2 regions of the Mitsuaria sp. CC2 genome follow, and region 2 is predicted to be linked to the other one. Evidence: riboswitches for the same ligand, from Rfam matches in the RefSeq annotation. Region 2 holds a riboswitch; the other holds the start of a gene.
The links. A riboswitch is a leader RNA that binds a small molecule or an ion and turns the genes downstream of it on or off. The one in region 2 is predicted to bind cobalamin.
Positions count from the first base shown of each region.

Region 1: another riboswitch for cobalamin. It lies ahead of PV762_RS17685 (TonB-dependent receptor domain-containing protein); the one in region 2 lies ahead of PV762_RS04045 (TonB-dependent receptor domain-containing protein).

Region 1 is NZ_JARVXN010000025.1:19,145-34,915, reverse strand. It holds gene PV762_RS17705 (ABC transporter ATP-binding protein) at 1-445, opposite strand, end outside; gene PV762_RS17700 (FecCD family ABC transporter permease) at 442-1,464, opposite strand; gene PV762_RS17695 (ABC transporter substrate-binding protein) at 1,464-2,414, opposite strand; gene cobU (bifunctional adenosylcobinamide kinase/adenosylcobinamide-phosphate guanylyltransferase) at 2,411-2,983, opposite strand; gene PV762_RS17685 (TonB-dependent receptor domain-containing protein) at 3,014-4,963, opposite strand; cobalamin riboswitch at 5,094-5,363, opposite strand; gene PV762_RS17680 (hypothetical protein) at 5,359-5,868, opposite strand; gene pth (aminoacyl-tRNA hydrolase) at 5,870-6,607, opposite strand; gene PV762_RS17670 (50S ribosomal protein L25/general stress protein Ctc) at 6,780-7,400, opposite strand; gene PV762_RS17665 (ribose-phosphate pyrophosphokinase) at 7,518-8,480, opposite strand; tRNA gene PV762_RS17660 (tRNA-Gln) at 8,548-8,624, opposite strand; gene ispE (4-(cytidine 5'-diphospho)-2-C-methyl-D-erythritol kinase) at 8,663-9,745, opposite strand; gene PV762_RS17650 (lipoprotein insertase outer membrane protein LolB) at 9,756-10,337, opposite strand; gene PV762_RS17645 (tetratricopeptide repeat protein) at 10,337-12,163, opposite strand; gene mutM (bifunctional DNA-formamidopyrimidine glycosylase/DNA-(apurinic or apyrimidinic site) lyase) at 12,264-13,115, shown strand; gene mutY (A/G-specific adenine glycosylase) at 13,154-14,245, shown strand; gene PV762_RS17630 (hypothetical protein) at 14,246-15,190, opposite strand; gene PV762_RS17625 (hypothetical protein) at 15,265-15,771, opposite strand, start outside.
Region 2 is NZ_JARVXN010000006.1:3,858-19,628, forward strand. It holds gene PV762_RS04010 (TetR/AcrR family transcriptional regulator) at 1-169, opposite strand, end outside; gene PV762_RS04015 (dipeptidase) at 298-1,368, shown strand; gene PV762_RS04020 (amidohydrolase family protein) at 1,365-3,479, shown strand; gene PV762_RS04025 (hypothetical protein) at 3,476-3,784, shown strand; gene PV762_RS04030 (hypothetical protein) at 3,834-4,022, shown strand; gene PV762_RS04035 (RidA family protein) at 4,058-4,654, shown strand; gene PV762_RS04040 (hypothetical protein) at 4,686-4,817, opposite strand; gene PV762_RS04045 (TonB-dependent receptor domain-containing protein) at 4,973-6,874, opposite strand; cobalamin riboswitch at 6,967-7,220, opposite strand; gene PV762_RS04050 (GMP reductase) at 7,342-8,319, opposite strand; gene PV762_RS04055 (beta-ketoacyl-ACP synthase III) at 8,565-9,686, shown strand; gene PV762_RS04060 (PEP-CTERM sorting domain-containing protein) at 9,891-10,880, opposite strand; gene PV762_RS04065 (glutathione S-transferase family protein) at 10,973-11,611, opposite strand; gene PV762_RS04070 (helix-turn-helix transcriptional regulator) at 11,632-12,504, opposite strand; gene PV762_RS04075 (SMI1/KNR4 family protein) at 12,593-13,147, opposite strand; gene PV762_RS04080 (ribonuclease T2 family protein) at 13,243-14,271, opposite strand; gene PV762_RS04085 (transporter) at 14,369-15,175, opposite strand; gene PV762_RS04090 (penicillin-binding protein 1A) at 15,202-15,771, opposite strand, start outside.

The sequences.
Region 1 (15,771 bases), on a different contig from region 2:
GGCTGCCCAACGCGCGGTCCTTCCAATCCCAGCTCTGCGTCTGTCGCATCGCGTGCTCGACCGCTTCGTGATCGGCGGCGCTTGCCGGCGCCAGCCACGGCTGATGCGGGAGACGGCCGAGCATGGTGATGTCGTAGGCGGTGAGGTCTTCGGAGGCCGCTTCGTTCTGGCCGAGCCACGCGATCTGCCGGGCACGTTGCTTCGCCGGCCATGCAGTCCATGGCTTGTCGTCGAGGATCAAGCTGCCGTCGAAGGGCAGCAATCCCGAGATCGCGCGCAGCAGCGTGGATTTGCCCGCACCGTTCGGACCGACAATCGCGGTCCACGCACGTGGCGCCACCGCGAGCGTCAACGCGTGAAGCACCGGCCGATGGCTCAGGGACAGCGACTTCAGGTCGATGCGCAGAGTCGGCACGTGCCCGAGATCGACGGCGTCCGCGTTCATCGCGAGCCTCCCATGCCGCCGAAGTGCGCCTTGCGCCGGTGCATCAGCCAGAGCAGATAACTGCCGCCGAGCAGCGCGGTGATGATGCCGACGGGCAGCTCCTGCGGTGCGATGACCCAGCGCGCGGCGATGTCGGCGGCGAGCAGCAGGGCGCCGCCCGTGAGCGCGGAGAGCAGCAGCAGCGCGCCGTGCGTGGTGGGTCCCCAGCTGCGCACGAGGTGGGGCGCGACCAGTCCGACGAAGGCGATGAGCCCGCACTGCGCGACCGCTGCGCCGGTGGCCAGCGAGAGCGTGGCGATGAGCACGAGCCGGATGAGCGTGAGGCGTTGTCCGAGCGAGCGGGCCGTGTCCTCGCCCAGCGTCAGCGCGTCCAAGGTGCGGCTGCAGCCGAGTGCGACGAGCAGGCAGGCGGCCATGGCGACGACCATGACCTGCACCGCGCTCCAGCCGACGTAGCCGGTGCTGCCGAGCATGAAGGCCTGCATCGCCCGCAGGATGTCGGGGTTCATCAGCGTGAGCAGCGCGGAGCCGGAGCCCAGCACGACGCCGACGACGACGCCGGCGAGCAGCAGGCGCAGGCTCTGGGTGACGCCGCGCGCGAGCACGAGGGTGAGCAGGACGGCGCCGATGGCGCCGGCGAAGGCCGCGCCGGTCATGCCGACGCGCAGCGCGAGGGCGGCGGCCGCGGGCGAGACGCCCATGACGAAGAGCAGGGTCGCGACGCCCAGCGAGGCGCCCGCCGAGCAGCCCAGCAGGTAGGGATCGGCGAGCGGGTTGCGGAACAGGCCCTGCGCGATCGCGCCGGCCAGCGCGAGCAGCGCGCCGGCGAGCCAGGCACCGAGGGAGCGCGGCGCGCGGATGTCCCAGAGGATCATGCGCATGGTGTCGCCGCCTTCGGTCCACGGGCTCCAGCCCATGCTGCCGATGGCCAGCCCCAGGGCGAGCAGCACGGCGCCGAGCAGCAGCAGCGCCGTCAGTTGCGCCGCGGTCTTGGCGGAGCGCAGGGAAGAAGCGCGCATCAGCGCATGCCCCCCGGCGGCGCGTTGAAGGGAACTGTGGGCAGCGGCACGGGACCGGCCGCCGCTTCGCGCAGGCAACGCGCCATCAGCGCCGCCGCTTCGGACATGCGAGGCCCGGGTCGTACGAGGACGTCGGACTCGGACGGGATCCAGACGCACAGGCGCTGGTGCTTGACCGCGCGGATCGCGGGCCAGCCGGGGCGCTGCGGCAGTCCGGCGGCGTTGCGCTGGCCGACCATGATGACCTGCGGGTCGGCACGGACGATGAATTCCGGGTTGAGCTTGGGGAAGGGACCGAGCTCGGACGGGATGATGTTCTTCGCGCCGAGCCGTGTCAGGATCTCGCCCATGAAGGAGGCGGTGCCCGCGCCGTAGGGGCCGGCGTCGACTTCGTAATAGACGCTCAGGCCGCGCGCGCCGGGCGGCAGTGTGGCGGCGCTCTGCGCGATGTGGCCGTCGATGCGGTTCCACAGGCGGCGCGCGTCGTCCTCCTTGCCGAGGATCTGCCCCACCTTGCCCAGCACGCGCTGGACGTCGTTCATGCTCTTGGGTTCGAGCGCGACGACCTTCAGCCCCAATCCTTCAAGGCGATCGATGACGCGCGCGGAAACGCCCAGCACGACGACGTCCGGCTTCAGCGCCACCAGCGCCTCGATGCTGGTGTCGTCGAGGCCCCCCAGGCGCGGCAGCTTCTGCACGCTCGCCGGGAAGTTGGAGAAGCGGTCCACGCCGACCACCTTGGCGCAGTCGCCGAGCTCGCAGATGGTCTCGGTCAGCGAAGGCAGCAGGCTGACGATGCGCCGCGGGACTTCGGGGAGCGTCACCGTGTGGCCGCGGTCGTCCTTCAACGTGATGGGCGCGGCGAGGGACGCCGTCGCGAGCACTCCCAGCAGCGCGCTGCCCACCGCGAACCTGATGGCACCCTGCATCCGGCGTTTCATCGACCTCATCCGTTGTTCTCCTCGTCGTCCAGCGTCTCGACCGGCCGTGTCCACGGTTGCCCCGCCACCATCAGGGTCAACTCGCCGCATTGCCGCGCGACGAGCTGGTTGAGCCATCCAAGTTCGTCCACATACGCGCGCACCTCGCGCCCCATCGGCATGACGCCCCAACCGACCTCGTTGGAAACGAAGACGACCGGCGAGGCCAACTGCGGCAGGAGACGCTGGAGGTCGGCGCATTCGCCGCGCCAGTTTTCGAGCCGCGGCGTGCCGTCCATCGGCATCAGCCAGTTCGTCAGCCACAGGGTCAGGCAGTCGACGACCACGAGCCGCGTGGGCGAGGAGGCCGCGCGGAGCGCCTCGCACAGGCGCAGCGGCGCCTCGACGGTGTCGAACCCCTCGGGCCGGTCGGCCTGGTGACGGGCGATGCGGTCGCGCATCTCGTCGTCATGGGCCTCGGCGGTCGCGACGACGGTGACCCGGTGCCCCGGCTTCCGCGCCCAGCGCAGCGCGAGGCGCTCCGCGTGGCGAGACTTGCCGCTGCGCTGGCCGCCGACGATGAGGTGATGAAGGGACATCCCGGTCTCCGTGTGACTGAAGGTCCGACCTTACAGCGACGGGGAGTAGCGCAGCATCACGAACCAGGTGCGCGGCGCCTGGTTGTAGTAGTTCGCCGTCTGGTAGGCACGGTCGAAGACGTTGTCCACGTTGAGCTGCACGCGCCACGCCTTCGCGAACGCGTACTGCGCGTCCACGTTGAGCAGGCCATAGCCGCCCAGGCGCGTCGTGTTGGCGGCGTCGTCGAAACGCTTGCCCGAGCCGACGAGGGTCGCGCCCAGCGTCCAGGCCTGCAGCGAGGTCTCGGCACGCAGGGTGCCGAAACGCTTGGCCCGACGCTGGAGCACGCGACCGGTGTTGGCGTCGGTCGGGTCGAGGAAGTCGACGGTGGCGCTGAGGTTCACCGGTCCCAGCGCCGCGCCGCCCTTCAGGCTGGTGCCCTTGAGCAGGGCGCGCGCGACGTTGCCGTAGCAGCCGGTCTTGGACGGACAGGTGCCCGCCGCGCCGAAGGCGATCAGGTCGGTGACGCGGTTGTGGAAGGTGGTGACGGCGAAGTCGAGATCGCCTTGCGCCCAGGCGAGTCCCGCCTCGCGGTTGTGCGCGCGCTCGGGGCGGAGTTCCTGCACGCCGGGCAGCGAGGTGGTGGGGCCGTAGACGCTGCCGCGCTGGTACAGCGTGGGGGCGCGGAAGGCGCTGCCCGCGGAGGCTGTGACGCGCCAGCCGCCGCCGAGCTTGAAGCCGGCCGCCAGATTGCCGGTGTCGACGTCGCCGAAGTCGCTGTCGTCGTCATGCCGGCCGTGGGCCTGCACGCTGAGCGCGCCGAAGTTGCCGAGGTAGCTCAGGCCGAGGGCGTTCTGGCTGCGTGTGCTTTCGCCGCCGCTGACCAGCGCGGTGTTGACCAGGCGATCCTCGCGACGCTCCAGCACGCCATTGAGCTGATGCCGTTCGTTGAAGCGGTAGAAGCCCTGCAGCGAGGCGTTGCGGATGCGCGTCTTCGTCAGGTAGGGCGCACTGGGCTTGGTCTCGTAGTTCTCTTCGGACTGGCCAGCCGACAGCTGCGTCGACAGGGCGTCGGACCACGTCGACTTCAGGTTGAGCTGCGCCGCCAGGGTCTCGGTGATGCCGCGGTCGTCGGCGTTCTTGCCGGCGTCATAGCCGGCGTCGCCGCGGCTCTTCAGGCCGACGAACTCCAGGCGCTGGCCGTCGGCGACGCGGCCGCCCAGGCGCAGGCTGCCGCTGTAGTTGCGCCAGCCGTCGCGGTCGGGGTTGTAGCTGGCGTTCGTCGTGCGCGAGTAGACGTTGAAGCCGGTGCCGCGGTCCATGGAGAGCGCGCCCGCGTAATCGAAGGCGCTGGAGCCGCCGTTGACGCCGACATCGGCCCTGACCTGGCCCAGGTTGCCGCCGCCCAGGCCGAGGTCGATCTGCGGCCGGCCCTGGCCCTTGCGCGTGAAGATCTGCACCACGCCGCCGATGGCGTCGGAGCCGTACAAGGCACTGGCGGGACCCTTGAGCACCTCGATGCGCTCGATCTGCGAGACGGGCAGGTTCTGCCAGCTCGCGCCGCCCGTGGACTGGCCGTCCACGCGCACGCCGTCGATCAGCACCACGGTGTGACGCGTCTCGGCGCCGCGCAGGTAAAGCGAGGTCGAGTTGCCAGGACCGCCGTTGCTGGTCATCTGCAGTCCGGCGACGTTGCGCAGCAGGGTGGCGATGTTGCCGAAGCCCTGGCGCTCGATGGTGTCGCGGTTGATGACGGTGAGGTCGGCGGCGACGTCGGACAGCTTCATCGGGCTGCGCGTGCCGGTCACGGTGACGTCGTCGAGCCGGCTGGCGGGGGCGCCCGGGGGGGAGGTGGAAGGCGAAGCGGGGGATGCGGATTGCGCGTACGCGACCGGGGAGAAGGACGAGAGCGCCACGAGCGTCGACAACGAGAGCGCCAACGGGGTGAAGACGGGCAGCGAGCGGGCACCAGTGCGCGCGCGCGAAACGAACGGAAGCATGAGGGACGGACCAACGACGGAATTCAGACGCCTGCTCACCCGCAGGGCTTCTGAGAAACGGCGTCGCCGGCTCGTCGTCGGGATCGTCCTCGTGACAGCTGGAAGCTCACGGAGGACGCGTCGCGATCGGCAGGAGACGCCACCTGTTGGCCGGTATCCGGGCTGGTGGCCGCTGCCTGTGTCCTTCCCAGCGCGCTCGCGCCAGTGGACATGGGGACAGGCAGTGCCGGCTGCCGCCCGGAGTTCCTTCGTCAGGATCCCGGGCGCGCGACCGGCGGCCACTTACCGTTGCGGGGACAGCTCAGGTTGGTTCGCGCATCGGGGATGCGACCGCTTCCTGATTCCCGTTTAACTGCACGGACGCAATGTCCGCGCGAGCACCAACGGCGCGCATTCTAGCGAGGTGCGGACGCCGTGGTGTCGCCACCCGTCGTGGGCCTGGGCTGCAGCGCGCCGTCCGGCGACTTCGGCACCTTGGGCTTCTTCTTCGGCGGCTTCTTCGGATCCTTGGGCTTGGGCTTCTTGGGATCCGCGGGTTTGGCCGGTTTCGTCGCGCGCTGACCAGGCAGGCGACCGTCGATGCCGGCGGCCTTGGGCGGCGTCTTCGCCGCCTGGCGATCGCGCTCACGCTCGCGCGCGGCGAGCTCGCGCGTCTCCTCGACCGTGCGCTTGCGCGCGGCGTCGGTCTCCTTGGGATCGACCTTGTCCTTCGGCAGTTCCGCGCGCCAACCCTGGCCGTCGGGACACGGCGTCTCCCGCAAGTCGTGACCCTCCGGGCCGCAACGGTAGAAGCCGAAAGTCTTCTCCTGCTGCGGGGGCGCTTTCGGCACGTCCTGCGCGTGCGCCGCGCCAGACATGAGGACCAGAACAGCAGTCATCAGCATCAGTGCGGCGCGCGCGGACATGTCAGTCTCCGGAGGTCGGGGGTGGGGCAGGGGGAATGGAAGCGGAACTTGCGGGGGCAGGTGTTGCCGTGCCGGCAACTGGGGCGCCAGCGGTCGGCGCGGCGCCGTCGGCACCGGGTTTCGGCGGCAGATTGGACGGTCTGGGAGGCTTGGGCCGCGGCGGCTTGGCATGCAGCAGGGCCACGGCCTTGGCCATGTCGCCGCCGGTCATCAGCTTGAAGGCCTCGAGCGACTTGCCGATGCTGTCCTCGACCGCCTGGCGCTCCGCAAGAGGCGGCTTGCGCAGCACGTAGCCGGCGACCTCGTCCCGGTGGCCCGGATGGCCGATGCCCAGGCGCAGACGCCAGAAGTTGCCGCTGCCGAGCTGGGCCTGCATGTCCTTCAGTCCGTTGTGGCCGGCGTTGCCGCCGCCCTGCTTGAGCTTGAATTCGCCGGGGGCGATCTCGAGCTCGTCGTGGATCGCGAGGATCTCCTCCGGCGCGATCTTGAAGAAGCGCGCGAGCGCCGCCACCGACTTGCCGGAGAGGTTCATGTAGGTCATCGGCTGCAGCAGCCAGATCGGACCCGGTGCGCCCGGCGCGTCGTTGACGCGGGCCACTAGGCCCGAGTACTTCGTGTCCAGCTGCGGCGAGGCCTTCAGACCGCGCGCCAGCGCGTCTATCCACCAGAAACCCGCGTTGTGCCGGGTGTCCTCGTATTCAGGGCCGGGATTGCCCAGGCCGACAAAGAGACGAATCATGGAGCGCGATTATCAGTGTCGAGCGCAAAAGCAGAAGGCCCCGCGAGCGGGGCCTTCTTCAGAGGGATTGCCCCGCAAGCGGGGCATCCTTCCAGGGGGATGCCACCCCGGAAGGGGGCATTCCACACTGCGGACACGCGCCTCGTCAGGCGCACGTCCGGAGAGGAAGAAATTACTTCTTCTTCTTTTTCTTGTCGTCGGCGGCCGGAGCGGCGGCCACGACGATGACTTCTTCCGCCGCGGCCGGGACCGGGGTGGCGACGACCGGGTTCGGCTTGCCGTGCGTGACGATCTTGATGTGATCGGCCAGCTTCAGGTCGTTCACGTGGATCGAGTGACCCATCGTCAGACCGCTCAGGTCGACTTCGATGAACTCGGGCAGCTGTTGCGCCAGGCAGGAGATTTCCAGCTGGGTCAGCACGTGGTTCACGGTGCCCTTGTCGGTCTTGACGGCCGGCGACTCGGCTTCACCGACGAAGTGCAGCGGCACCTTCTTGGTGATGCGGGTCGTGGCGTCGACGCGCTGGAAGTCCACGTGCAGCACTTGCTGCTTGTACGGGTGCATCTGGAAGTCACGCAGCAGCACTTGCGTGGTCTTGCCTTCCACTTCCATGTCGAGGATGGAGCTGTGGAAAGCTTCCTTCTTCATGGCGTGGTACAGGGCGTTGTGATCGACCTCGATGACGGCCGGCTCGCCGGCACCGTAGACGATGCCAGGAACCTTGCCAGCGTGACGCAGGCGGCGGCTCGCTCCGGTCCCCTGCAGCTTGCGCTCAAAAGCGACGAATTTCATATCAATCTCCAAGATGGACGGAGCGCCAGGATTGACGCTCCGGGTGAAGGCCCCGCGACCAGGTACCTTCGCGAAACGGCCGCTGTCCTCGCGAACAGCGGCCGGTACAGGAAGCGATCAGAAGTTGTTGTTCTGCTCGCTGAAGAGGGAGGTCACCGACTCACCGTCCGAAATGCGGCGGATGGTCTCGGCGAACAGGAAGGCGACCGACAGCTGGCGGATCTTGCCGCAGGCCTTGGCGGTTTCCGACAGCGGGATCGTGTTGGTGATGACGACCTCGTCCAGCATGGAACCGGCGATGCGCTCGATCGCCGGGCCCGACAGGATGGGGTGGGTGCAGTAGGCGAAGACGCTTCTGGCGCCGCGTTCCTTCAGCACTTCCGCCGCCTTCACCAGCGTGCCGGCCGTGTCGATCATGTCGTCCATGATCACGCAGTTGCGGCCGTCGATCTCGCCGATGACGTGCATGACTTCGGAGACGTTGGCCGACGGACGGCGCTTGTCGATGATCGCCAGGTCGCAACCGAGCTGCTTGGCCAGCGCGCGGGCGCGCACGACGCCGCCGACGTCGGGGCTGACCACGACCAGGTCGCTGTAGTTGCGGGCCTTCAGGTCCGACAGCAGCACCGGGGAGGCGTAGATGTTGTCGACCGGGATGTCGAAGAAGCCCTGGATCTGGTCCGCGTGCAGGTCCATCGTCAGGACGCGCTCGACGCCGACGGTCTCCAGCAGGTTGGCCACGACCTTGGCCGAGATCGGCACGCGCGTCGAACGCGGACGGCGATCCTGGCGCGCATAACCGAAGTAGGGGATCACGGCGGTGATGCGGCGCGCGCTGGCGCGCTTCATCGCATCGACCATGATCAGCAGTTCCATCAGGTTCTCGTTCGTCGGCGCGCAGGTGGGCTGGACGATGAACACGTCGCGGGCGCGGACGTTCTGCTGGATCTCTACAGCCACCTCACCGTCGGAAAAACGACCGACCACGGCCTTGCCGAGCTCGAGGCCCAGGTGCGTGGCGATTTCTTTGGAGAGGGTCGGGTTTGCGTTACCCGTGAAGAGGACGGTATTGAGCAGCACAGCGGGCCATCCTTAGACTTATGGCCCGGTGGCCAACCCAGCGGGTCCCGGATTGAAACTGAAAATTTGGCAGGGGAGGAAGGACTCGAACCCTCGCATGTCGGAATCAAAATCCGATGCCTTGACCAACTTGGCGACTCCCCTACACCGGACACTGTTCGTGGAACAGCACCCTACAACCTTCAATCTTCGGCCCAGCCCCGCAAAGGGTGAACCGACAGACTGCGACACATTCTTCCGACCCAACCTTCGGGGAGTTTTTCGAACTCGCCTTCCGGTGTCGCCTTGAGATTACTCTCCAGGCCGGAAACTGCATCTCTCTTTTCCGCTGCGATCTGCAATGCATTCAGCGAGGGTCGAACTATAGCAAAAACTGCACTGCCTGAGCCCGTCATACGAGAATTTTCGTAGCGGGCCTGCAACCATTCAAGCGCCTTCGATACTTCGTGGCTCACAGATTCCGCGGGAGGTTGCAGATCATTTCTGCCCCATCCTTCGTACAACTGCTGCACGGGTATTTCCAGCGTCTGGTGGTCGCGGCGAATACTGCTTTTCAGCGTATCGGTCCGTCCACCGCAGCTATTGACTTCGTTACTCTGAGATTCTGTTTCCAGAAGCTCTTTGCTGCGTCCGTCATTCGCTGCAGGAAAGCCCGCTACTATAGCCACGCTTTCTGATCTTTGCAACAGCGGGCTGGAAAAAATTTCCTTGGTGCCGATGCTCGCCGCCGGTTTGACGACCGCGAGCCGCAGCGCCGGGACCTCGATCGGGGTCAGCACCTCGCCGATGCCTTCGACGAAGGCATTGCGGCCGCCGACGAAGAAGGGCACGTCGGCGCCCAGCTTGAGCGCGATCGGCAGCAGCCGCTCGCGCGACCAGTTCAAACCCCACAGCCGGTTCAGCGCCAGCAGCGTGCTGGCCGCGTCCGACGACCCGCCACCCATGCCCGCGCCGGACGGCAGCCGCTTCTCGATGTGGATGTCCGCCCCGAAGGCGCAGCCGCTGGCCTGTCGCAACGCGCGCGCGGCGCGCAGGCACAGGTCGTCCTCGGGCAGTGCGTCGCCACGGTCGTGACGATGCAGGGCGCCGTCGTCGCGGCGCTCGAAGTGCAGCGTGTCGGCCCAGTCGATCAGAACGAACAGCGACTGCAGCAGGTGATAGCCGTCGGGCCGCTTGCCCACCACGTGCAGGAAGAGGTTGAGCTTGGCCGGCGCCGGGACGTCGTAGAGCGCCTTCAAGGGAGTCGCGGAAGAGGAGGGAGTCATGACAGGGACATCAGGGCGACGCCGGTGCGTCGAGTTTCAGGCGCAGCGTGGCCAGCGGTTCGGAGCCGTTCGGATTCATCCGCTGGGCGGAGATCAACTGCACGTCGAAGCGGCGCAGGTCGACCTGCCAGCCAAGCTGCTGGAAGCCCGACTCGCCTGCGGGCCGCGACGGCGCCTGCGGCCAGGGCCGTCCGCGCAGCCAGTCGAACAGCGCCTGCAGCGGCAGCGTCTCGCCGAGCAGTTCCTGCGTCAACGCGTCGATGTCGTCGTAGGCGCGGTCGCCGTCGGGCGTCTTCACCCAGGCCGAACCGGGCTGCCACGACACGCGCGCCACCAGGCTGCCCATGGGGGTGCTCATCTCCAGCTGGCCGCGGCGCGGATCGCCGAGCAGCTCGAAGTTGGCGTTGACGTTCTGTCCGCGCTGGCCGCCCGCGCCCGGCGGCACGATGAGCCCGAACTTGCCGGTCAGCCGCGGCGCGTCGGCGAGCGCGGCGCCATCCGCCCCGGTCGCCTTCGACAGCGAACTGCAGCCGGCGAGCGCGGTGACGCCGAGGAGTGCGAGCGCGCCCGCGCTGAACCGCCGCCGACGCATCAAGGACGGACCTGCAGACGTTGCATCGCCGATTGCAGCGCCTCATTGCCCGGATCGCGGCGCTTGGCGTCGGCGAAGACGCGGCGCGCCTCATCCTGCTGGCCGGCGGCCCAGAGCACCTCGCCCAGGTGGGCGGCGATCTCCGGATCCGGGCGCGAGCCGTAGGCCTGGCGCAGCAGCCGCTCGGCCTCGCCGAGGCGGCCCAGTCTGAACTCCACCCAGCCCATGCTGTCGACGATGAAGGGCTCGCCCGGCGCGAAGCTCAGCGCTTTCGAGATCAGGTCGCGCGCCTCCTGCAGCCGTTCGTTGCGATCGGCCAGCGCGTAGCCCAGCGCGTTGTACGCGTGGTAGTGCTGCGGCTTGAGCTGGATCACCTTCTGCAGCAGCGCTTCCATCTCCTGCGCGCGGCCCAGCTTCTCGGCCATCATCGACTGCTCGTAGAGCAGGTCGGCGTCCTCGGGCGCCTGCTTGGCCGCGGCGCCGAGCAGGTCGTAGGCGGCCTGCCACTGCTTGTTGTCGCGCAGCAGCTGCGACTCGGCGAGCGTGCGGGCGCGGCGGTCCTGCTCGCGATCGGCGGGCAGCTGGTGCAGCAGCTTGCGGCCTTCCTCGAGCTTGCCCTGGCGCGCCAGCAGCGAGGCGCGCCGGTAGGCGATGTCCAGGTTGCCCGGGGCCGCCTCGATGGCGGCCAGGCGCTTCTCGGCGGTCTTGAAGTCGCCGCGCATCTCGGCGGCCTGCGCCAGCAGCAACTGCCCCTGCTGGTTGGCTTCCCGCTCCCCCTTGTCCAGGCCGGCGGCGGCGATCGCGCGCTCGGCCAGCGGCGAGACGGCCGGCTTCTCGACCAGCTTCATGTAGCGCTGCAGCGCCTCCTCGGCGACGTCGGGATGCTGCAGGTCCAGTTCCAGCGAGCCCAGCGCCAGCCAGTGGCCGGCCTCGTCGGGCGACTGCTGCGTCAGCGTGCGGAACTCGCGCGCCGCGTCGCCGGGACGCTGGGCGCGGGCGAGCGCGCGGGCGTAGGCCAGTCGCAGCGACTGCTTGTCGGGCTTGGCCTGCAGCTCGGCGGTGATCAGCGCTTCGGCCTCGGGACGGCGCGGCAGCAGCTCCAGCGCCATCAGCAGCGGTTCCTCGCGGTCGGGGAAGTCCTTGGCGGCCGCGCGGACGTGGATCAGCGCGGTCTCGTAGCGGTCGGCCTTCTTGGCGAACTCGGCCAGCACCAGCAGCGAGGCGAAGCGGGTCTCGGGCTTCGCGGCGGTCTCGCGCAGCAGGGGCTCGAAGGCTTCCAGGACGCGGACCGGTTCCGGCGCGCGCTGGAACAGCGCGGGCAGCGCGGCGATCAGCGCGCCGCGGCCGTCGGCCGGCGTCATGGCGAGCAGCGAACGCAGCACCGGCGGGATCTCGGCGGGGCGGTTCAGCAGCGCCAGCAGCTGGATCTGCGTGCGGTGCGCTTCGACGGAGGTCGGGATGGCCTCGCGCCAGGCGCGGGCGGCGATGACGGCCTGATCGCCGGCGCGCGACTGCAGCGCGATCTGGACGACACGGCGGAAGAGTTCCTCGTCGCCGCTGCGGCGGGCGGCGTCGAGCAGCACCTGGAAGGCGACGCCGGGTTCGCCGCCCTGGAGCTCCATCTCGCCGATCAGCAGCTGATAGAACATCGGCGCGTCGAGGTCGGAATTGACCACGGGGGCGGAGGCGGCCGAGGCGGGTGCAGCGGGGGCGTCGGCGGCGGCCGGCGCGGACGGGGGCTGGGAGGGAGCGATCTGGGCGTGGGCGGCGCAGCTCAGGGCGAGGGCGGCGGAGAGCCACCAGCGGTGGCGCACAAGGGCGGACATGTCGTGACTCCTGAACTGGGCGGGAAGGCTCCCCGGGGCAAACCGTGGGCCGCGGACCATTCTAGGGACCCGGGAAGGAGGGCGCGCCTATGATTCCGGGATGCCCGAGTTACCGGAAGTTGAAGTTACACGACGAAGTTTTGCGCCGGCCATTGCCGGGGCGCGCGTGCTGGACGTGCGGCTGGGAAAGCCGCTGCGCTGGCCGCTGGGCGTCGCGGCCGACCGGCTGGTCGGCCGGCGCGTCGGCGAGGCCGTGCGGCGCGGCAAGTACATCTGGCTGCCGCTGCGGGCGACGGCCGAACAGCCCGGCCATGCCGACGAGGAAGAGGGCGGCCTGCTGCTGCACCTGGGCATGTCGGGGTCGCTGGCCTTCCGCGAGCAGCAGCCGCCGGCGGGGCCGCACGATCATTTCGAACTGGTGACCGACCGGGGCGTGCTGCGGCTGACCGATCCGCGTCGCTTCGGCGCGGTGGTGTGGTCGGACGGACTGGATGTCGAACCGGCCGCCAAGCTGCTGGGGCGCATCGGGCGGGAGCCTTTCGACATCGAGTTCCATGGGCCCTACCTGCATGACGGCTTCCGCGGCCGGCGCGTCGCGGTGAAGCAGGCGATCCTGGCCGGCGACGTGGTCGTGGGCGCGGGCAACATCTATGCGTGCGAGGCGCTGTTCATGGCGGGCGTCGACCCGCGCGCGCCGGCGGGCAAGCTCAGCAGGCCGCGCGCGGCGAAGCTGGCGGGCGCGCTGCGGCAGGTCCTGGGCGAGGCGCTGGAAGCCGGCGGCAGCACGCTGCGCGACTTCAAGGACGCGCACGGCGTGGCGGGGAGCTTCCAGATGCAGGCGCGGGTGTACGGCCGCGAGGGCGAGCCCTGCCGGACCTGCGGCACGCCGATCCGGCGCATCGTGCAGGGGCAGCGGTCGACCTTCTTCTGCCCGAGCTGCCAGAAACGATGACGCCCGATCCGCGAGCCGAGTTGCCAGCCTTGAAAGACCTGACCCCTGCGCAAGACCCCCCGCCGAAGGCCCCGATGACCGACGACGAACTGGACGCCCGCGTCGAGGGCGTGCGCGGCGATTTCGCGTCGCGGCTGCTGGCCTGGCAGCGCCGCGACGGCCGGCATGACCTGCCGTGGCAGAACACGCGCGATCCCTACCGCGTGTGGCTGTCGGAGATCATGCTGCAGCAGACGCAGGTGACGACGGTGCTGGGCTACTACCGGCGCTTCCTGGAGCGTTTCCCCGACGTGGCCGCGCTGGCCGCCGCGCCCAACGACGAGGTCATGGCCGCGTGGGCCGGACTCGGCTACTACAGCCGCGCGCGCAACCTGCACAAGTGCGCGCAGGCGGTCGTCGAGCGCCACGGCGGCGCCTTCCCGCGCAGCGCGGCGGTGCTGGCGGAGCTGCCCGGCATCGGCCGCTCGACGGCGGCGGCGATCTCGTCGTTCTGCTTCGACGAGCGGGTCGCCATCCTCGACGGCAACGTCAAGCGCGTGCTGGGCCGGCTGCTGGCCTTCGATGGCGACCTCGCCTCGACGGCGCAGGAGAAGCGGCTGTGGCGCCGCGCGGAGACGCTGCTGCCGGTGTCGCCCGCGGACATGCCGGCCTACACGCAGGGGATGATGGATCTGGGCGCGAGCCTGTGTTCGACGCGCAGCCCGCAGTGCCTGCTGTGCCCGGTGGCCTCGCTGTGCGCGGGGCTGGCGGAGGGCGACCCGACGCGGTATCCCATCAAGACGAAGAAGCTCAAGCGCGGCCAGCGGGAGAGCTGGTGGCTGTGGCTGGAGCACGAGGGCCGGATCTGGCTGCAGCAGCGGCCGGCGGAGGGCGTGTGGGGCGGGCTGTGGACGCTGCCGCTGTTCGACGACGAGGCCGCGCTGACGGCCCAGAGCGCGGCGCTGGGCGTGGCGGCGCCGGAGACGCTGCCGCGGGTGAAGCACGTGCTGACGCACTTCGACTGGCTGTTGCACCCGCGCCGCGCGCTGCTCCCGCGCGAGACCCGTCCGGCCGGAGACGGCGTGTGGGTCGCGCGGGAGCGGCTGGCGGCGTACGCGCTGCCGGCGCCGTTGAAGAAGCTGCTGGACTGATCAGCCCGGCGCGCCGGTGCCGGCGGGCCAATCGCGCTGCAGGAACTTGAAGTTCACCGTGTCCAGCTCGGCGATACGGAGGGACCGATTGAAGCGCTCCAGCTTCGAACGGATTGTCGTGATTGCCTGGCTGACGACGGCGTCAGCCTTGGCGCCCCCGCCCGCCGCCCGAAGCGCGCGGGCCTCGGCCTTCCGTGCCTCGGCCAGCAGGATTCCCAACGTGTGACGGACATAGCGCGCGTGCCCGCCCGCTCCCCCGACGGCGTCGGGCGCCGGCTTGTCGAACAGCTCGTCCCTGCATTTCTCGGCGGACTTGATGTCGTCAGACAGCTGCGACAACTCGACGCGCATCGGCGACCGGACGGTCGCGCGATCCTGCCTGGCGGCGGCCTTGGCCTGCTGGGACCCGGGGAACGGGATGTGGCGGACCAGCGCCTTGCGCGCGGACTTCGCGGTTCGCGCCAGATGCGAGAGCGCACTGTGCAGCACGGTGGACGGGGAGACCTTGCCGGGCGCGGACCGCCTGTGCAGGGGCGACGTCGTCGCGGGATGCAAGGCCGCGGTTGGCCGGTCGACGGGCGGGATGATCCCCTGGCGCGCCAGGAACTGGCGGACATAGGCGGTCCGCTTCTGGATCTCATTCACATGCTCGCCCATCCGATCGAGGCGACCGTCGTCGAGATCGCCGTGGGCCGCGTTGATGCGCAGCTGTGCCCCCTCGGCATAGTCATGGGCGGCGGCGACCTCAGGGTTGGAGAAGCGGGCGGATGGTCCGAGGCTGGCGAGCGCCGTGGTGAGCCGGTCGAGTTCCTGTTGGTCCGCGCAGAGGGCGGAACGGTGACTGGCAACGAGTTCCTGGGCATCGAGTTCGGCCGGAGCGTGATCGGTGACTGCATCGATGCGCGGATCGTGCCGGGGGGTCGTGGATCGAAGAACGGAGGGCATGTGGAGAGTCCTGGGCGATGGCGGCGGACAGGATGAGTTGCCCGCCGCAGCGGCAAGTTCGCCAGCGGCTGACATCACAGCGTCCAGTCCTCCGGCACCGCGAGCGGTGCACCGAACGGCAACCGGAATTGACGCGTCAACAGCTGATCGACCTCGTGCAGACCGTGGTCCAAGGTCTCCAGCCCTGCATTCAGTGGCTCGACATCACCTGCCTTCAGCAGGGAATGGCATTTGTTCATCATGGCTTGACCATGATCCACCAGGGCTTGAGCGCTGTCGCGGATCGTCGCGCGCGAAGAGTCGCCCAACGGCAGTTCCGGGATCAACGCGATGGCGACGCGGATGCGTTGCTCGGCCGTTTTCAGGCGCTCATGGGCGCGCACCAGCGCCTTGACGCGGAACTCCATGCCGATGATGTCCTCGAAGGGGTTGAGCGGGTCGAGCTTGGGTCGATCCGCCAGGCGCCTGCACGCATCGGACAGCTCGTTCAACTGCAGCCTCAGCGGGCTGTGCTGCGACAGCATCGGCAGGTCGCGCCTGACTTCCGCCAGAAGGTCGTTGACCCGCCGCAGTCGAACGAT
Region 2 (15,771 bases):
CGCTGGCCGCGCGCAGGTCGTCAATGGTCGTGGATTCGATGCCCCGGGCGTTGAAGGCCGACAAGGCCTGTGCCAGGATCAGCCGCTTGGTCTCGGCCCGGTCTTCCGGGTAGGCGGCCTTCAGGACCAGCTCGGTCTTCGCGACGGCCCTGGCGGTCTTCGTGGGCATGATTAGAATAATCTTCTAGAGTTTTCCGCGATCTCGCCGGACGATCCCGTCCGGCAATCCAGCCAACCTGGCGACCGCGCTGCGATGAGCCGCGATCATCCCTCAAAGAACATGGTGTTCACGCACGCATGAAGCCTTCCTTGCTGCCCGTCCTGAATGCCCTCGGTGTCCTGGACAACCCAAACCGGCAATTGCAGGCCGCTCCCGACGATCGTCAGGCGATGGCCTATGCCAGCAGCGCGCAGCACGTCGATGCGCGTTCGCTGGCCGATGCGCTGGCGTCGGGGCTGTACGCCGTCAACGTGACGTTGGGGCATGTCGCCGGCAGCGACGATGCGCGCGCCGCGACGGAACGCGACATCGCCGGTTGGGACGCCTTCATCGCCGCGCAGCCGCAATTGCTGAAGGTGCACACGGGCGAGGATCTGGTCACCGCGCGCTGGGACGGCCGCATCGGCGTCATCTACGGGTTCCAGAACACGGAGATGCTGGGCAACGACGCCGCCGCCGTGGACCACTTCGCGGAGCTGGGCGTGCGGGTGGTCCAGCTGACCTACAACGGCCGCAACGCGGTCGGCTGCGGCGCGACGGTGCCGGACGACGACGGCCTGAGCGCCTTCGGGGCCGAGGTGGTCGAGCGACTGCAGCAACGGCGGGTGCTGGTCGACCTCAGCCACAGCAGCGAGCGCACCTGCCTGGACACATTGCGGCTGGCCGGACGTCCCGTCGCGATCACGCACACCGGCTGCCGCGCGATCGCCGATCATCCGCGCAACAAGAGCGATTCGGAGCTGCGGCTGCTCGCCGAGCGGGGCGGCGTCGTGGGGCTGTACTTCATGCCCTACCTGCGCCTGAGCGGCCAGCCGCACGCCGAGGATCTGATCGCCCATCTGGAACACGCCATCGACGTCTGCGGCGAGGACCATGTCGGTCTGGGCACGGACGGCGGCAGCACGCATTACGACGACATGGCCGCCTACCGCAAGCACCTCGAGGACGAGGTCGCGCTGCGCCGCAGCCTGGGCATAGGCGCGCCGGGCGAGACGGCGGATGTGGGGCTGTTCCTGCCCGACCTGTGCGGGCCGGACCAGTACCAGCAGCTCGCGCGGCTGCTGTCGGCGCGGGGACACCGCGCGGCGCGCATCGAGAAGATCCTGCACGGCAACTTCCGCCGGCTGATGACGGAGACCTGGGAATGACAAGAACGACGAGATGCCGGCTGACCGCCATGCATGCCGCGACGCGGGCCGCGCTGGGTGCGGCCTTGTGCGCGGTGCTCTGGGCGCCGGCCGCCCGCGCGCACGACGATCACGAGCGCCAATGGGCGCCGACGGCCGCCGATGCTCATGCCGCCCAGGCCGCGTTGCCCACGCCGCGGGTGCTGCCGGGCGCGAAGGCGCAGCTGTCGCAGGTCCAGATCCACGGCGTGACCGTCGGCCGGCAGGCGCTCAGCCGCCAGGGTGACGAGGTGCTGGTCGACTACGCCTTCAGCGAACGGGGCCGCGGCGATCAGCTCCGCGCGCGCTGGACGCTCGATGCGCGCGGCCTGCCGCTGCGCTATGAGGCCGAAGGCAATGACTACTGGAAGGTCCCGCTCACCGAGCGCTTCGACCGCGCGGACGGCAAGGCGTCGTGGAAGAACCGCGTGGAGCAGGGCGGCGCGGCATGGCCGGAAGCGGGCGCCTTCTACCTGCCCGCCAACGCGCCGCCGGAGTTCACCGGCGTGCTGGCCCGCGCGCTGCTGAAGGCGCCGGGGCAACGACTGGCCCTGCTGCCTGCGGGCGAGGCGACACTGACGAAGGGGCCGACGATCGTGGCGGGCGGTCGGCGGCTGACGCTGCATCAGATCTCGGGCATCGACTTCACGCCGGTGGCGGTGTGGCTGGACGAGCGCCAGCAGACCGCCGCCGTGATCGACGACTGGTTCGAGGTGCTGGAGGCGCGCGACGTGCCGGCGCTGGCGCGGCTCTCCGCGGCGCAGCGCGACGCGGACAAGCGCTGGTCCGCGGACCTGGCGAAGCGGATGACGCATGTGCCGCAGGGCGACCTGCTGATCCGCCATGCGCGGCTGTTCGAGCCGCGCGACCTGACGGCGCGGGAAGACATGCGGGTGCTGATCCGCGGCGGCTTCATCGTGCGCGTCGAGCCCGACGATGCTTCCCCGGCGCCGGCGGGCACCGAGGTCATCGAGGCCGCCGGCCGATTCCTGATGCCGGGGCTGTGGGACGTGCACCAGCACTTCTCCGGCACGGACGGTGTCTTCGACCTGATCGCCGGCGTGACGAGCGCGCGCGACATGGCCAACGACAACGTCCCGCTGATCGAGCGCGTGAAGCGATTCGACGCGGGCACCGAACTCGGCCCGCGCGTGGTGAAGGCCGGCATCGTCGAGGGCGTGGGTCCGCTGGCGGGCCCGACCGATGTGCGCGTCGAGACGGTCGAGCAGGCGCGCAAGGCGGTCGACTGGTACGCCGACCGCGGCTACGAGCAGATCAAGATCTATTCTTCCTTCAAGCCGGAGCTGGTGCGGCCGATCGCCGACATGGCGCATGCGCGCGGGCTGCGCGTCAGCGGGCACGTGCCGGCGTTCATGCGCGCGGGGCAGTTCATCGACGCGGGCGCGGACGAGATCCAGCATCTGAACTTCATCGTCCTGAATTTCTTCCCCGAGGTCGCCGACACGCGCGGCAAGGACCGCTACACGGTGATGGCGGAGAAGCTGCTGCAGCTGGACCTCGACAGCGCGCCGGTGACGGGATTCATCGCGGAACTGAAGCGCCGGCACACGGTGCTCGATCCGACGGTGGCGATCCTGGAGGGCTTGTACTCGGGCGCGCCGGGCGAGCCGCCGGCGGCGCTGAAGGGCATGGTCGAGCGCTTCCCGCCGATCGTGCGAAGGCGGCTGCTGACGGGCGCGGTGGCCGTGCCGCCGGGCAAGGAGGAGGCCTACCGGCAGGCGCTGCCGCGGCTGCTGCAGCTGATCAAGCGGCTGCACGACGGCGGCGTGACGCTGATGCCCGGAACGGATGCCTTCGCGGGCTACACCCTGCACCGCGAGCTGGAGCTCTATGTGCGCGCCGGCATCCCCAACGCCGAGGTACTGCGCCTGGCGACGCTGACGCCGGCGCAGGTGCTGGGCGTGGCCGGCCAGCGCGGCGAGATCGCCGCAGGCAAGCAGGCCGACATGGTGCTGCTGGACGGCGATCCGCTGAGGGACATCGCCGCGCTGCGGCAGGTGGTGAAGACGATCAAGGCGGGACGGGTGTTCGATCCGACGCAGCTCGAAGCGGCGATGGGGATGACGAAATGAGTCGATCCCAAGCGACCTTGGCGGCCAATCGACTGACGGGTCTGCGTCGCTTCTGGTTCACGTTCCGCGATCCTCCCCAGTTCAGTCCGCTCGGTCTGGGCTGCGGCGTCACAGCGCAGAACTACGAAGACGCGACCAGCATTCTGACGTCGACGGTGTTTGCGGGCGGCGCGATGCCCCCCGTCGAATCTGTCGTTGCAGACGTCGATGTCCAGACGCTGGATCGCGATCATGTGCTGCCAAACATGGGTTCGGTGTCGACGAGAGGCGTGTGGTTTCCGCTGGGCTACGGATCGGGATCTTGAAAATGGAATACACCTGCAAGTTGGTCTACCGGAACTCATCGCACAAGGCGTGCTGCTGGTTCTGGAGCCGTGGGCCGAAGAGCACACGTTGGCGCCTGGTGGATGCGTGGAGGTGGCGGGAAGGGGTGGTGCAGAAAATTCGGCGTTTGAGCTCGAACAACTGGACGATCGCCTGATCATCTACGCGTGGCCGGGTTCGATCGCGGACATCATTCCGCTGGAACGCATCCCGCGGTGACGCGCGTTTCGCGACACACACGGAGAAGAGTGATCATGCATACGAACGAAGAGCTCGACGTCTATGTCGATGAATGCCACGCACAAGGCCTGACGATCGTGGAAACGATCAAGGCGGTGGTGGTCAAGTTCTCGATCGGTTTGCGGCAGGCCAAGGAAGTCGTCTCCTCACGACCCTGCTGGAACGACATCGTAAGTGCGTCGGAACCGCTTCAGCGTGAGGCGATCGCCATCGTGACGGGTGAGGTGGAGCGCTTCAACAGCGGCCTCGTCCTCCCCGCCAGCGTGCCGTTCCCCGAGGGCACTGCCTTTGGGCCGTTCGTGTTCCTGTCGGGTCAGCTGGGCAACAAGCCCGGCACGCTGGCGCTGGTCGAAGGAGGCATCCGTGCCGAGGCGTTGCAGACGCTGCGCAACATCGAGACCGCGCTCAAAGCGCAAGGCCTCGGCGTCGAGCACCTGATGCGCTGCACCGTGATGCTCGCCGACATGGCGGAGTGGGGCGTCTTCAACGAGGTCTACCGCGCGTTCTTCGGCGACCGGCCGCTGCCGGCGCGCAGCGCGTTCGGCTGCAACGGACTCGCGCTGGGCGCGCGGGTCGAGGTGGAGTGCACCGCCGTCCGCGCGGCGCCTTAACGCGGTGCCTTAACGCCGCGCCGCGCCGCGCTCATTGCGCCGGACGGAAGACCAGCGCCGTCGGGACGCGCGTGCTCTTGTTGTATCGATCGGACGTGACCAGCACAACGTAGCGCCGGTCCGTGAGCGTGTAGCCCTCCGGGCAGACGCGACCCGTCGACATGGGACCGGATTCGGTCGCGTTGCCGACCTTCCGCTCGCAATTGCCTTCGACATGACGCGTCATGACGCCGCAGTGGCATCGCTACCACTGGAATCGACGCCGAGCGAATGCCGCGCGGCTGCCTCGCGATGCGGCGCTGATCGGCGTCGAAGCGCTCAGAAGCCCTTCATGTCGTACCGCACCCCGACCCACGCCTGACGGCCCAGACCCTGGTACGAATAGACGGGCTGCACATCGCGATCGGCGGCGTTGAGGATCTTGGCCTCCAGGCGCCATTGCGGCAGGAAGCGCCAGGTCGCGCGCACGTCCACCACCGTGTACGCGCCGAGCTGCGCGCCCACATCCGGCCGCGCGCCGACTTCCGTCAGCGACGCGCCGAGGCCCCACACGCCGGTGTCATAGTCGGCCGAGATGCTTTCCTGATGCGCCGCCCGACGCGGCAGGCGCGAACCGGTCTGCTCGTCCCTGGCGTCGAGGAAGTCCACCGTCGCGCTCAGGCTCAGGTTGCCGAAGCGGTGCGCGCCGCTCAGCGTCGCGCCTTGCAGCTTGGCCTTCGCGACGTTGTAGGAGCATCCGAAATACCCCGGCGGGCATTGCGTGCCGTCCGGATCGGGGTTGTAGCCGATCAGGTTGTCGACCTTGTTGCGGTAGACAGTCGCCGCGGCGCTGCTCGCGCCGGAGCGCCAGTTCACGCCCAGCTCCACGCTGCGGCCGTCTTCGGGCTTCACCGCCGTGCCGTAGAACGGATAGTCGGTCTCGTTGAAGGTCGGCGCGCGGAAGGTCTTGCCTGCCACCGCGCGAACCTTCAGCGTCGAGGTCAGCGCGTAGCTCGCCCCGACGCTGCCCGTCGTGGACTTGCCGTAGGCGTTGTTGTCGTCGTGACGCAGGCTCGCTTCCAGCGAGGCCGGGCCGAACTGGGCCGAGTAACCCGCGATGTAGGCGTCGTTCTTGCGCTTCAGCGTGTTGGTCGTGACGCCGTCGGCCTGTTCGGTGAGGTGCTCGTAGGCCAGCACCACCTGCTGGTCGGGCGAAAGGCGCAACGCGTTCTGCCACGTCGCCTGATCGCGCTTCGTCGTGAAGCGCGCCGGATCCGGCGCGCCGCTGCGCGAATCGTCCAGGCCGTGGCTGAGCTGCACCGTGGTGGTCCAGATCGGCGAGAGCGTGCCGCGGTAATCGGCGCTGACGACGCGGGTCGTCAGGCGGTTGCGGAAGTCCGGCGTCGGATCGCTGAGGTAATCCGGCGGACCGCCGAAGTTGGCGCTGTCGTATTGCGCGTTGAGCTTGCTCTGCGTGGCGGTGACGCCGATGCGATGGCCTTCCGCCGGCGTGAAACCGAGGCGCGCCGATCCCGTCGTGCGGCGGAAGCCGTCGCGATCGGGGTTGTAGTAGCCGTTGATGTCGTTGGGACGGATGGCCGAGGTGCCGTCGCTGGTCTCGCGGCTCAGACTGGCCGCGTAGTCGAAGCCGGCCTGCGCGCCGCTGATGCCGACGTCGCCGAGACGCGAGGCGTATTCACCGATCGCCGCATTGGCCGTCAGGTTCAGCGGGCCCCGGCCCTTCTTCGTCGCGATCTGGATGACGCCGCCGACCGCGTCCGCGCCGTACAGTCCGGAGGCCGGTCCGCGTAGCACCTCGATGCGATCGATGTTGGACAGGCTCATCGATTCCAGGGATGCCTGGCCCAGCGTCGCGGAGCCGACGCGCACGCCGTCGATCATCACCACGGTGCCGGTCGTGTTGGCACCGCGCAGGATGTAACCGCCGCTCTGGCCGGGGCCGCCGTTGCGCGTGATCTGCAGGCCGGCGTAGCGGCGCAGCAGCTCCTCGACGCTGCCGGCACCGCTGTCTCGGATCGTGCCCGCATCGATGAGGACCACGTCGGCGACGCTCTTGCTCAGGGCCTGCGGCTCGCGGGTACCGATGACGATGACGGGATCCAGCGAGGACTGCGCGAACGCGATCGACGGGACGAGGGACAGGGCGGGCAGGGCGACCAGCGCGGTCGCGGACGCACGGGCGACGGCGCGCAGCGTGGCGCGGGGAGAGGAGGCTTGCATGTCGGAACTTCGGAAAGCAACGGCAGACGGCCGCTTCCCCGCGGCCGCATGCGGAATGGACGCGCCGTCCTTCAGGGATGCCCCGGAAGCACGGCGACGATCCGCCTGTTGGCCGGTATCCGGGCTGTCGGAAGAATGAACCCGTGTTGCCTTCCCGGACGACCGTCCAGTGGTGTTCAGACACGAGCCGCGCGCTTTCAACTCTCAGAAGAGGCGCGCCTTCCGCTTACCGTTGCGGGGGCAGCTCAGGTTGGGGCAGCGACCGCACGGGTGCGGCCCCTCCTGATTCCCGTTGAACTGCGCCGGCAGGGAGCCGGGCGCAAGCACCAACGGGCGGGATCATAACGGGAGGCCCCTCGACTTCGTGTCGCCTGGCGCGGGCACTCCACGATGCAGGGGGCATCCCTCCGGGAACCCCCAGCATCATTCCGGCCCCAGTGAGGCTCGATGTGCGCGGGCCTCGGGGCTTACATGAACAGGTGTTCGCCGGCGTTCTCGCCGCCCAGGACCACGTAGTTCACCTTGCGCAGATCGCCGAGGGCACGGCCGCCGGCGTAGGAGATGGAACTCTGCAGGTCCTCCTCCATCTCGCGCAGCGTGTCGGCCAGGTGGCCCTTCACGGGCTCGAGGATGCGCTTGCCTTCGACGTGCTTGTACTCGCCCTTGTTGAAGTCGGACGCGGAGCCGTAGTACTCCTTGTAGCGCTTGCCGTCGACCTCGACGGTGTGGCCCGGCGACTCCTCATGACCCGCGAAGAGCGAGCCGATCATCACCATCGAGGCGCCGAAGCGCACGCTCTTGGCGATGTCGCCGTGGTGGCGGATGCCGCCGTCGGCAATGATGGGCTTGGTCGCAACACGGGCGCACCACTTCAAGGCCGAGAGCTGCCAGCCGCCGGTGCCGAAACCGGTCTTGAGCCGCGTGATGCAGACCTTGCCCGGACCGATGCCGACCTTGGTCGCGTCCGCGCCCCAGTTCTCGAGATCGATGACGCCCTCGGGCGTGCCGACGTTGCCGGCAATGACGAAGGTGTCGGGCAGCTTGTGCTTGATGTGGGCGATCATGCGCTGCACGGCGTCGGCGTGGCCGTGGGCGATGTCGATGGTGATGTAGTCGGCGCCGACGCCTTCAGCGGCGAGGCGGTCGATGATGGCGTAGTCCGCTTCCTTGACGCCGGCGCTGATCGAGACCAGCAGGCCCTTGTCGCGCATGGTGCGGGCGAAGGCGACGGCGTCCAGGTCGAAGCGGTGCATCACGTAGAAGTAGCCGTTGGCGGCCAGCCATTCGGTGATGGACTCGTCGACGACCGTCTTCATGTTCGCGGGCACCGCCGGCAGCTTGAAGCGGCGGGGGCCGAACTCGACGGAGGTGTCGCACTCGCTGCGGCTGTTCACGCGGCACTTGCGCGGCAGCAGCAGGATGTTGTCGTAGTCAAAGATTTCCATGGTCCAAAGTCGCAAAGTCGGGCTGCGTTGATGCAGTGCACGCCCTGGGCTGCGAGCGCTTGACTTGAGACCCGGCCATAAAAAACCGGGTCCCAAAATTTGGGCCCGGTGACCCATTCTACGCATCCTGCGGGGCGCCGTCGCCGCGCTGCGGTGCAACATGCATCGTCCGGGGGCTTTTGGGCGCAGTTCGCTAAACTTCGCCCCCTTGGCCCTGCAACGGGCGACATCAGAAGACAAGCCACATGCATTCCGTCGTCATCAGCGGCACCGGTCTCTACCAGCCCCCGCACGTCATCACCAACGCCGAGCTGGTGGACTCGTTCAACCGCTACGTGGACCTGCAGAACGCCGAGCACGCCGAGGCCATCGCCGCCGGCACGCGCGAGGCGCTGGTGCATTCGAACGTGGAGTTCATCGAGAAGGCCTCGGGCATCAAGCAGCGCTACGTGATCGAGAAGGAGGGCGTGCTGGACCCCACGCGCATGTATCCGCGCTTCGAGGAACGGGCGGATGACCAGCTGTCGCTGATGGCGGAGATCGCGGTGGACGCGGCGCGCAAGGCGCTGGCGGCCGCGGGCAGGAAACCCGAGGACGTGGACGCGGTGTTCTGCTCGGCGGCGAACATGCAGCGCGCGTATCCGGCGATGGCGGTGGAGATCCAGCAGGGACTGGGCGCGGGGGGCTACGGCTTCGACATGAACGTGGCGTGCTCGTCGGCGACCTTCGCGCTGGAGCAGGCCTACAACGCGGTGCGCTCGGGCGCGTCGAAGTGCGTGCTGATCGTGAATCCGGAGATCACGTCGGCGCATCTGGAATGGAAGGACCGCGACTGCCACTTCATCTTCGGCGACGTGTGCACGGCGATCGTCGTCGAGCGCGCCGATCTGGCGACGGCGCCGGAGCAGTGGGAGATCCTGGGCACCAAGCTGGCGACGCAGTTCTCCAACAACATCCGCAACAACTTCGGCTTCATGAACAAGGCCGAGGACAGCGATCCCGAGGGTCGGGACAAGACCTTCCGCCAGGAGGGCCGCAAGGTCTTCAAGGAAGTGGTGCCCATCGCCGCGGCGCATATCGAAAACCACCTGGCCGCGCTGCACATCCAGCCGAACGACGTGAGCCGCTACTGGCTGCACCAGGCCAACCTGGGCATGAACCAGCTGGTGATCAAGAAGCTGGTCGGCGGCGAGGCGGGCGCGGAGATCGCGCCGCTGATCCTGGACACGTATGCGAACACGGCCTCGGCCGGCTCGGTGATCGCGTTCCACGAGCACCGCGCCAACCTCAAGCAGGGCGACCTGGGGGTGATCTGCTCCTTCGGCGCGGGGTACTCGGTGGGCAGCGTGATCGTCAGGAAGCGCTGAGCGCCACGCCGGCCCGTGGGCCGGCCCGGGCGACTCCCGAGGAACGGGAGCGCTCATGCGGGCATGGCGGTGCAGGCGGGTTCGGACACCTACATGGCGCATGTCGGCAGTAAGGACTGGCCTTCGACGCATGCGACCGTGGAGGAGGCCATCATCGCATTTCGCCATGGCCCGCTGGTAGGCAGGCCTCTGGCCAATGCGCTGTCAGGCGGCGCGCCCGGGCCCGGCGATCCGGTCTGCCGTCCGCCGACGACGCGCGGCGAGGCCGACCGCGCCGATGCCCGCGAGCATCAAAGCGTAGGTCGACGGTTCCGGCACGGCCGGCGCGACGGCGAATGCCACGCGCATGTTGAGGGTAAGCAGGGTCGGCACCTTGAATTCATGCAGGGCGCTGAGCGAGGTGTCCGTGGTGTAGACCGTCTCGTCCCAGGTGGTCATCACGATGCGCCCTTGCGCGTCCACTTCGATGTCTTCAATCTGGGCCTGCGTCTGCAGCGATGAGATCAGCGTACCGGTCGCTGAGTACTTGTTGATGCGCCCGTCGCCCGTGGCGCCATAGATGACGCCTTGCGCGTCCACCGCCACCGTGTGCGGTGCGGCATAGATCGCGAACTGGTCGCCGACCGCCACGGTCCGCAGCAGCGACATGGTCGCAGGGTCGTACACCTGCAGCGTCTGGGACCCCGCATAAAGCAGACCGTCTCCACCGATGGTGAGTTGACTGAAGGAGAGGCCCGAGGCGAACCGCTCGGTGGTGCCGGTGTCGATGTTGTAGCGGACGATGCCACGGCCTGGAGAGCTCCAGTTTTCCATATCGCCGAGGAAGAGATAGTTGCCCTTCGTGGCGATGGTGCCGGGCGCGGGATACGTGCTGATGTCGGGCATCGGCAAGTTGCGTTGGATGCCGGTCTTGGGGTTCAGCGAGGTCAAGGCCGGATCCAGATCGCCCGAGAAGGCGTAGATCGTGCCATTGGCGGCCTGAACCAAGTCGCCGAGCCTGAACCGCAGTTCCGGTTCCCAGAGTGCGATGTCGAAGCGTTGCACGACCTGACCGTCCCAGGTGTACTCGGTGATCGTCTGGTCGTAGGAGTTCGAAATCAACAGATTGCCCGGCGTGGTTGCGGCGGCTGAGGACGCGTCGGTCAGAATGGCCAGCAGTAGCGCGGTGCACACACGAATCGTCGGGGAAATCATCTGGAACCTCATGGTGGATGGAATCGCGGCCGAACGCTATCACCGTCGTCGGCTGACGATCCCGCTCATTCCGGGGGGGCTTTGCCAAGCGTTCAGGCGAGCAACGGCGTCAGATCCGGATCGCCTTTGACCATGGCATTCCGGTAGGCGGAACGCTCCCCGATACGCTGCAAATAGCGTCGGATGTTCGGATACGGCGCCAGGTCGATCGGCAGGAACAGCCGCATCGTCGTGAGCGAGAAGACGCTCATGATGTCCGCCGCCGTGAACTCGTCGCCCGCGAAGTAGGGCGCCTGACCGAGTCGCTCCTCGACGAGCACCAGCACCTTGTCGAGCCGCTCCTGTGTCGCCGCCAAGACGGGATGGTCAGTGGGCAACGCGCGTCCCAGCGTCATCCGCCGCAGCATCACCGGCTGCAGATTGCCGTTGGCGAAGTGGAACCAGTACAGGAACGGCGCGAAGTCCGGGTGGTCGGGACCGGGCTTCAGACGGCCGCCGCCGTGTTTCGCGATGAGGTATTCGACGATCGCGGCCGACTCGGCCAACAGCAGATCGCCGTCCTCGATCAGCGGCGCTGCACCCAGCGGATGCCTGGCCTTCAGTTCGGGCGGCGACAGCCGGGTCACGGCATCGCGGGTATGGCGCTCAAGCTCGTAGGGAATGCCGAGCTCTTCGCAAAGCCACAGGATGCGTTCCGACTGGGAATGGCCGAGGTGATGGATGGTGATCATGTGGGGTCGATGAAGGAGAGTCAGTCCGCCCGCTCGTGGCCACGGACGACGGTGGGGGCGAAGCCGAAGCGTTCGCGGAACCGGATGGCGAAGCGGGACGGGGAGTCGTAACCAACGGCGTTCGCGATCCGGGAGACGGGTTGGGTGGTCGCCTGCAGCAAGGTCAGCGCGGAAGCCATGCGGGCGTCGACGATCAGCGCGCTCATCGACTCGCCCTCGGCGGCGAGCCGGCGTCGCAGCGTCGCTTCGGACATCGCCAGCGCCTGCGCCACGCGCGCGGCGGGCCAGTCGTGATCGAGCCGTCCCGCGATGAGCGCGCGGATCTGGACGGAGACGGTCATCTCGGTCGGTGCGGACCGAAGCACCAGGCCATCCTCCAGCAACCAGTGCATCACCTCCAGCACACGCTGGCGTGCGACCGCGTTGGGCAGTGCGGGATCGGGGGCCAGGGCTTGCCGGCCACGCTGGAAGGCATCGGCCAGACCTGTCCGTACCCGCGCCAGCAACCGCACCGGCGCCAACGGTGCATCGACGGACGCGATTCGTGCCGCCGTCTCACGATAGAAGGCGTCGTCCAGCAACGCGTTGTCGAACACCAGCCAACGCGCTTCGTAGTGCTCGCCCTCGGCGACGTCGTTGGTGAAATCGACGGTCTGCTGTCCGCTCAACAGCAACGCCTGCCCGGGTCGGGCCCGGACGCCTGAACCGCGGGCCGGCTTGACGGTCTTGAGGCCGCGGTCGACGAGGATCAGCGCGGATTGGTCGACGCGCATGCGCAGGATCCGCAGTCCACGCCCTTGCAGTACATGGGCCGAGACGCCGATGCCGGGTCGGCCGTGGATCTCCCGGGCCAGCGCGGACCCGTCGGGGGCCTGGATGGTGCTCGGCTTCAATTCGAATCCTCGTGAAGGGATGAATTGATCCTAGCGGTGCACCGCGTGAACAGCGGTGCGGGAACGGTCAGGTTTGGTGCCGATCCGATCAGAGCTCCGAATGGAGCTGCTCCCCATCCCACGTGGCGCCGGCGAGGGAGGCGACGATGAGTTCCACGAAGCGATCGAAGTCCTCGGCGATGAGGCGCTTCTCGTCTTCATCGCGACCGAACTTGATGACTTGGCCGACGCGACCCTTCTCGTCCGGATCGAAGTCCAGTCCGTAGTGGTTGCCGCCCCAGTCCTTCGTCAGGGGGATCCACGACCGATGGGTGTAGAGCGGTTTGATGTATCCCGGCGGCTCGGAGGTCATGAACTGGGCGCTGTCGGCGTTCATGTCGGACTCGTCGATTTCTCGCCAGTTGGACCACTCGTTGCGGATGCCGTCGACCGACAGCAGATGTTCGCCGCCGACCAACCCGTGGTTGCCATCCTGACCGTCATGAACGGCGAGGAAGGCTTTCAGGCTGTCAGGGAGCGTCACGCCGAGGTGCCGCTCCAGCTCGGCGATCCATCCCGGCTGAGCACCTGGTTGCAGGGCCATCTCGGTCAGGCAGCCGAGGGTGGACAGCGCTTCCTCGATGCGTTGCCACTGCGTCGTCATTGAATGCTTGATGGCTCGGAATCCGTTTGTCTCAGTAGGTCCTGCGTGATCCACAGTCGCAGGAACGTTTCAGTCATGGGGTCGATGTGCCAGGCTCACCGCCCGCTCGCCTCGATCCGAATCTCATCCCGGCGGCAGGTCCCGCCGCCGCTGCCGCTGGGCTGATCGCCGAGCAGTTGCTTCAGCGTTCCGCCGGCCTTGTAATCGCGCGGCAGCTTCACCTGGATCTCGGTGAGGTACTGCCCCGAGCACATCAGCTTCACGCTGTCGCGATAGGCGTCGGTGCCGGTCTCGGCCTTCAGCTTCTCGTAGAAGGTGTTGCGCGAGATCGCGCCGCCGATGTTCTGCCGGATGTACTTGGCGGCGCTGGAATCGTTGAAATGCTTGACCAGGTCGACCGCGCGGCGGAAGTACGCGTCCGGATTCAGCGTCGTCTGGCAGGTGCCGTGCTTGCGCCACTCGTGCTCGCCGAAGCCCTTCTCGTAGAGGAAGTTCGGCATCCACGGGCCGATGTACGAGATCGTCTCCTTCGACAGCGTCATCGGCGCGTTGCCGCAGTCGCCGTAGCTGATCCCGCATTGCTGCCGGTTGGGCCACAGGCCGTGCAGCGTCAGGTTGGTCACCTTGAGCTTGCCGTCCTCCATCGCCTCGCATTCCGGCTTGCCGCGCCGGCCGCCCGCCGTCCATTCGCAGAAGCCGGGCTGCCACGACATCGCCAGCACGAAGCTGTCGTACTGGTCCGGCGTCTTGCACATGGCTTGACCGCTGTTCGCCGCTGAATTCCCAGCGGCGTTGTCGGTCGACGGCCTACGGGCGCCGATCGGTGTCGCGGGGGGCGAGGCGCCGCCGCCTGCCGCCGCGCCGCAGTCGTTCTGCACCCAGCGCTCCGGCGGTCGCGCGCCCGGCACCTGCACCCGCGTCCAGCCCGCGTTGTGCGATTCCAGGATCGTGTAGCCCGTCCCCGGCGACAGCTTGGCGCCGTCCGGGTTCGTGCTCTTCCTGAACGACTGGAAGGCCTCGCAGGCGCGCGACGCGGTGAAGGTGCCGCTCGCAGGATCGGCCCTGGCCGAGGGCAAGGCGCTGATCACCAGCGACAGGGCGGCGATTCGGAGAGCGAGGCGCATGGTGTCGATCAATGGTGCTGTCAGGACAGCCGGCTTTGTACGTCATCTGGGCGTTGCGGGGAATGAGCCCGTGGCTCACATCCGGCAACCCGCTGGCTCAGAAACCGATCGATACCCCGACGCCCAGCACCCAGTCCGCCGTCTGCTTCGTCAGCCCGCGGTTGATGGACGCGTCGAGCTGCAGCCGGCGGTCGACCAGCCAGGTCACTCCCGTGCCCGCCGAGATGCTCCGCCCGCCGTTGCGGTTGGACGCGAGCTGGTCGCCCGCGACCTCGACGTAGCCTTTCCAGGCCTGCGCGATCGGCCAGCCCAGCGAGGCGCCAAGGATGCCCCCGACGAAGTGCTTGCCGCTGCCGTCATCGCGGCTGTCCCGATACAGACCGCCGATCAGGCCGGCCGACCAGTCGCGCGGCAAGTCCCACTCCGCCGTCAGCCGCAGCGACGGACGCAAGCCCTGACCCCGGAACGCCGAGGAGCCGCTGTCCATGTCGACGTTCAGCAGCCAGGCGAGTCCCGGCGTGTTGCGCTCCGCGTCGCCGTCCTGCACGTGCCATTTCACGCCGAGCGCCGTGTCGGCCCAGCCGCTGGCCTTCACCGTGCCGCCGCCGTCCGAAGCCCGCAGGCGCTGGTAGCCATCGGTCTCGAGGCGGAACTCCCAGTCCTCGGCAAAGCCGAACCGCAGCAGCGTCGGCGTCGACCACAGGCGGCTGCGCACGCCGTCGCTCTTGTCGCGCTGGTAGCCGAGGCCGGTCTCCAGCAGCGCGCGGCCCTTGCCCACGGTGCTGCTCGATTCGACGATGCCGGGTTGATCCGGCTCGATGGCCTCTGCGGCTTCATCCGCCGCGCGCGCGGCGCCCACCGCCGCCGTCAGCAGCGCAGCAACGATCACCCGCGTCTTCGTCATTGCCAGAGCTCCCTGTCGCACGCCGCTCACTGTCCGCCACTGCGATCGCCGCCCATCCACCAGGACGGCGGCACGCCCGAGGCACGCCCTGCGGGCCCCGAGGCCGCGTCCGACGCCGCGTCCGGAGGCGGCAGCGGCGGCGGCATCGGCCCGATCGTCCTCAGACCCGCGTCGCCCGCATACTCGCTGAACACCCAGTCGGGACCGAACGGACCTTCCTCCTGCACCAGCCCGCCGTCCTTGGGCGGCTGGATCTCGGCGGGCTTGATGTCCTTCAGCGCGACCTGCATGTAGTCGATCCACGCCGGCAGCGCGATGCCGCCGCCGGACTCGCCCGCGCCCAGGCTGCGCGGCTGGTCGTAGCCGATCCACACGACCGTCGCCACGCGCTGCTGGAAGCCCGCGAACCACGCGTCCACCGCGTCGTTCGTCGTGCCGGTCTTGCCGTAGAGGTCGTAGCGCTTGAGCGACGCGCTTGCCTTGTAGGCCGTGCCGCGGATCGCCACCTCGCGCAGCAGCGAGCCGGTGATGAACGCATTGCGCTCGCTGATCGCGCGGCGGTCGTCGGTGAGCTTCTCCGGCTCCGCCTGGAACAG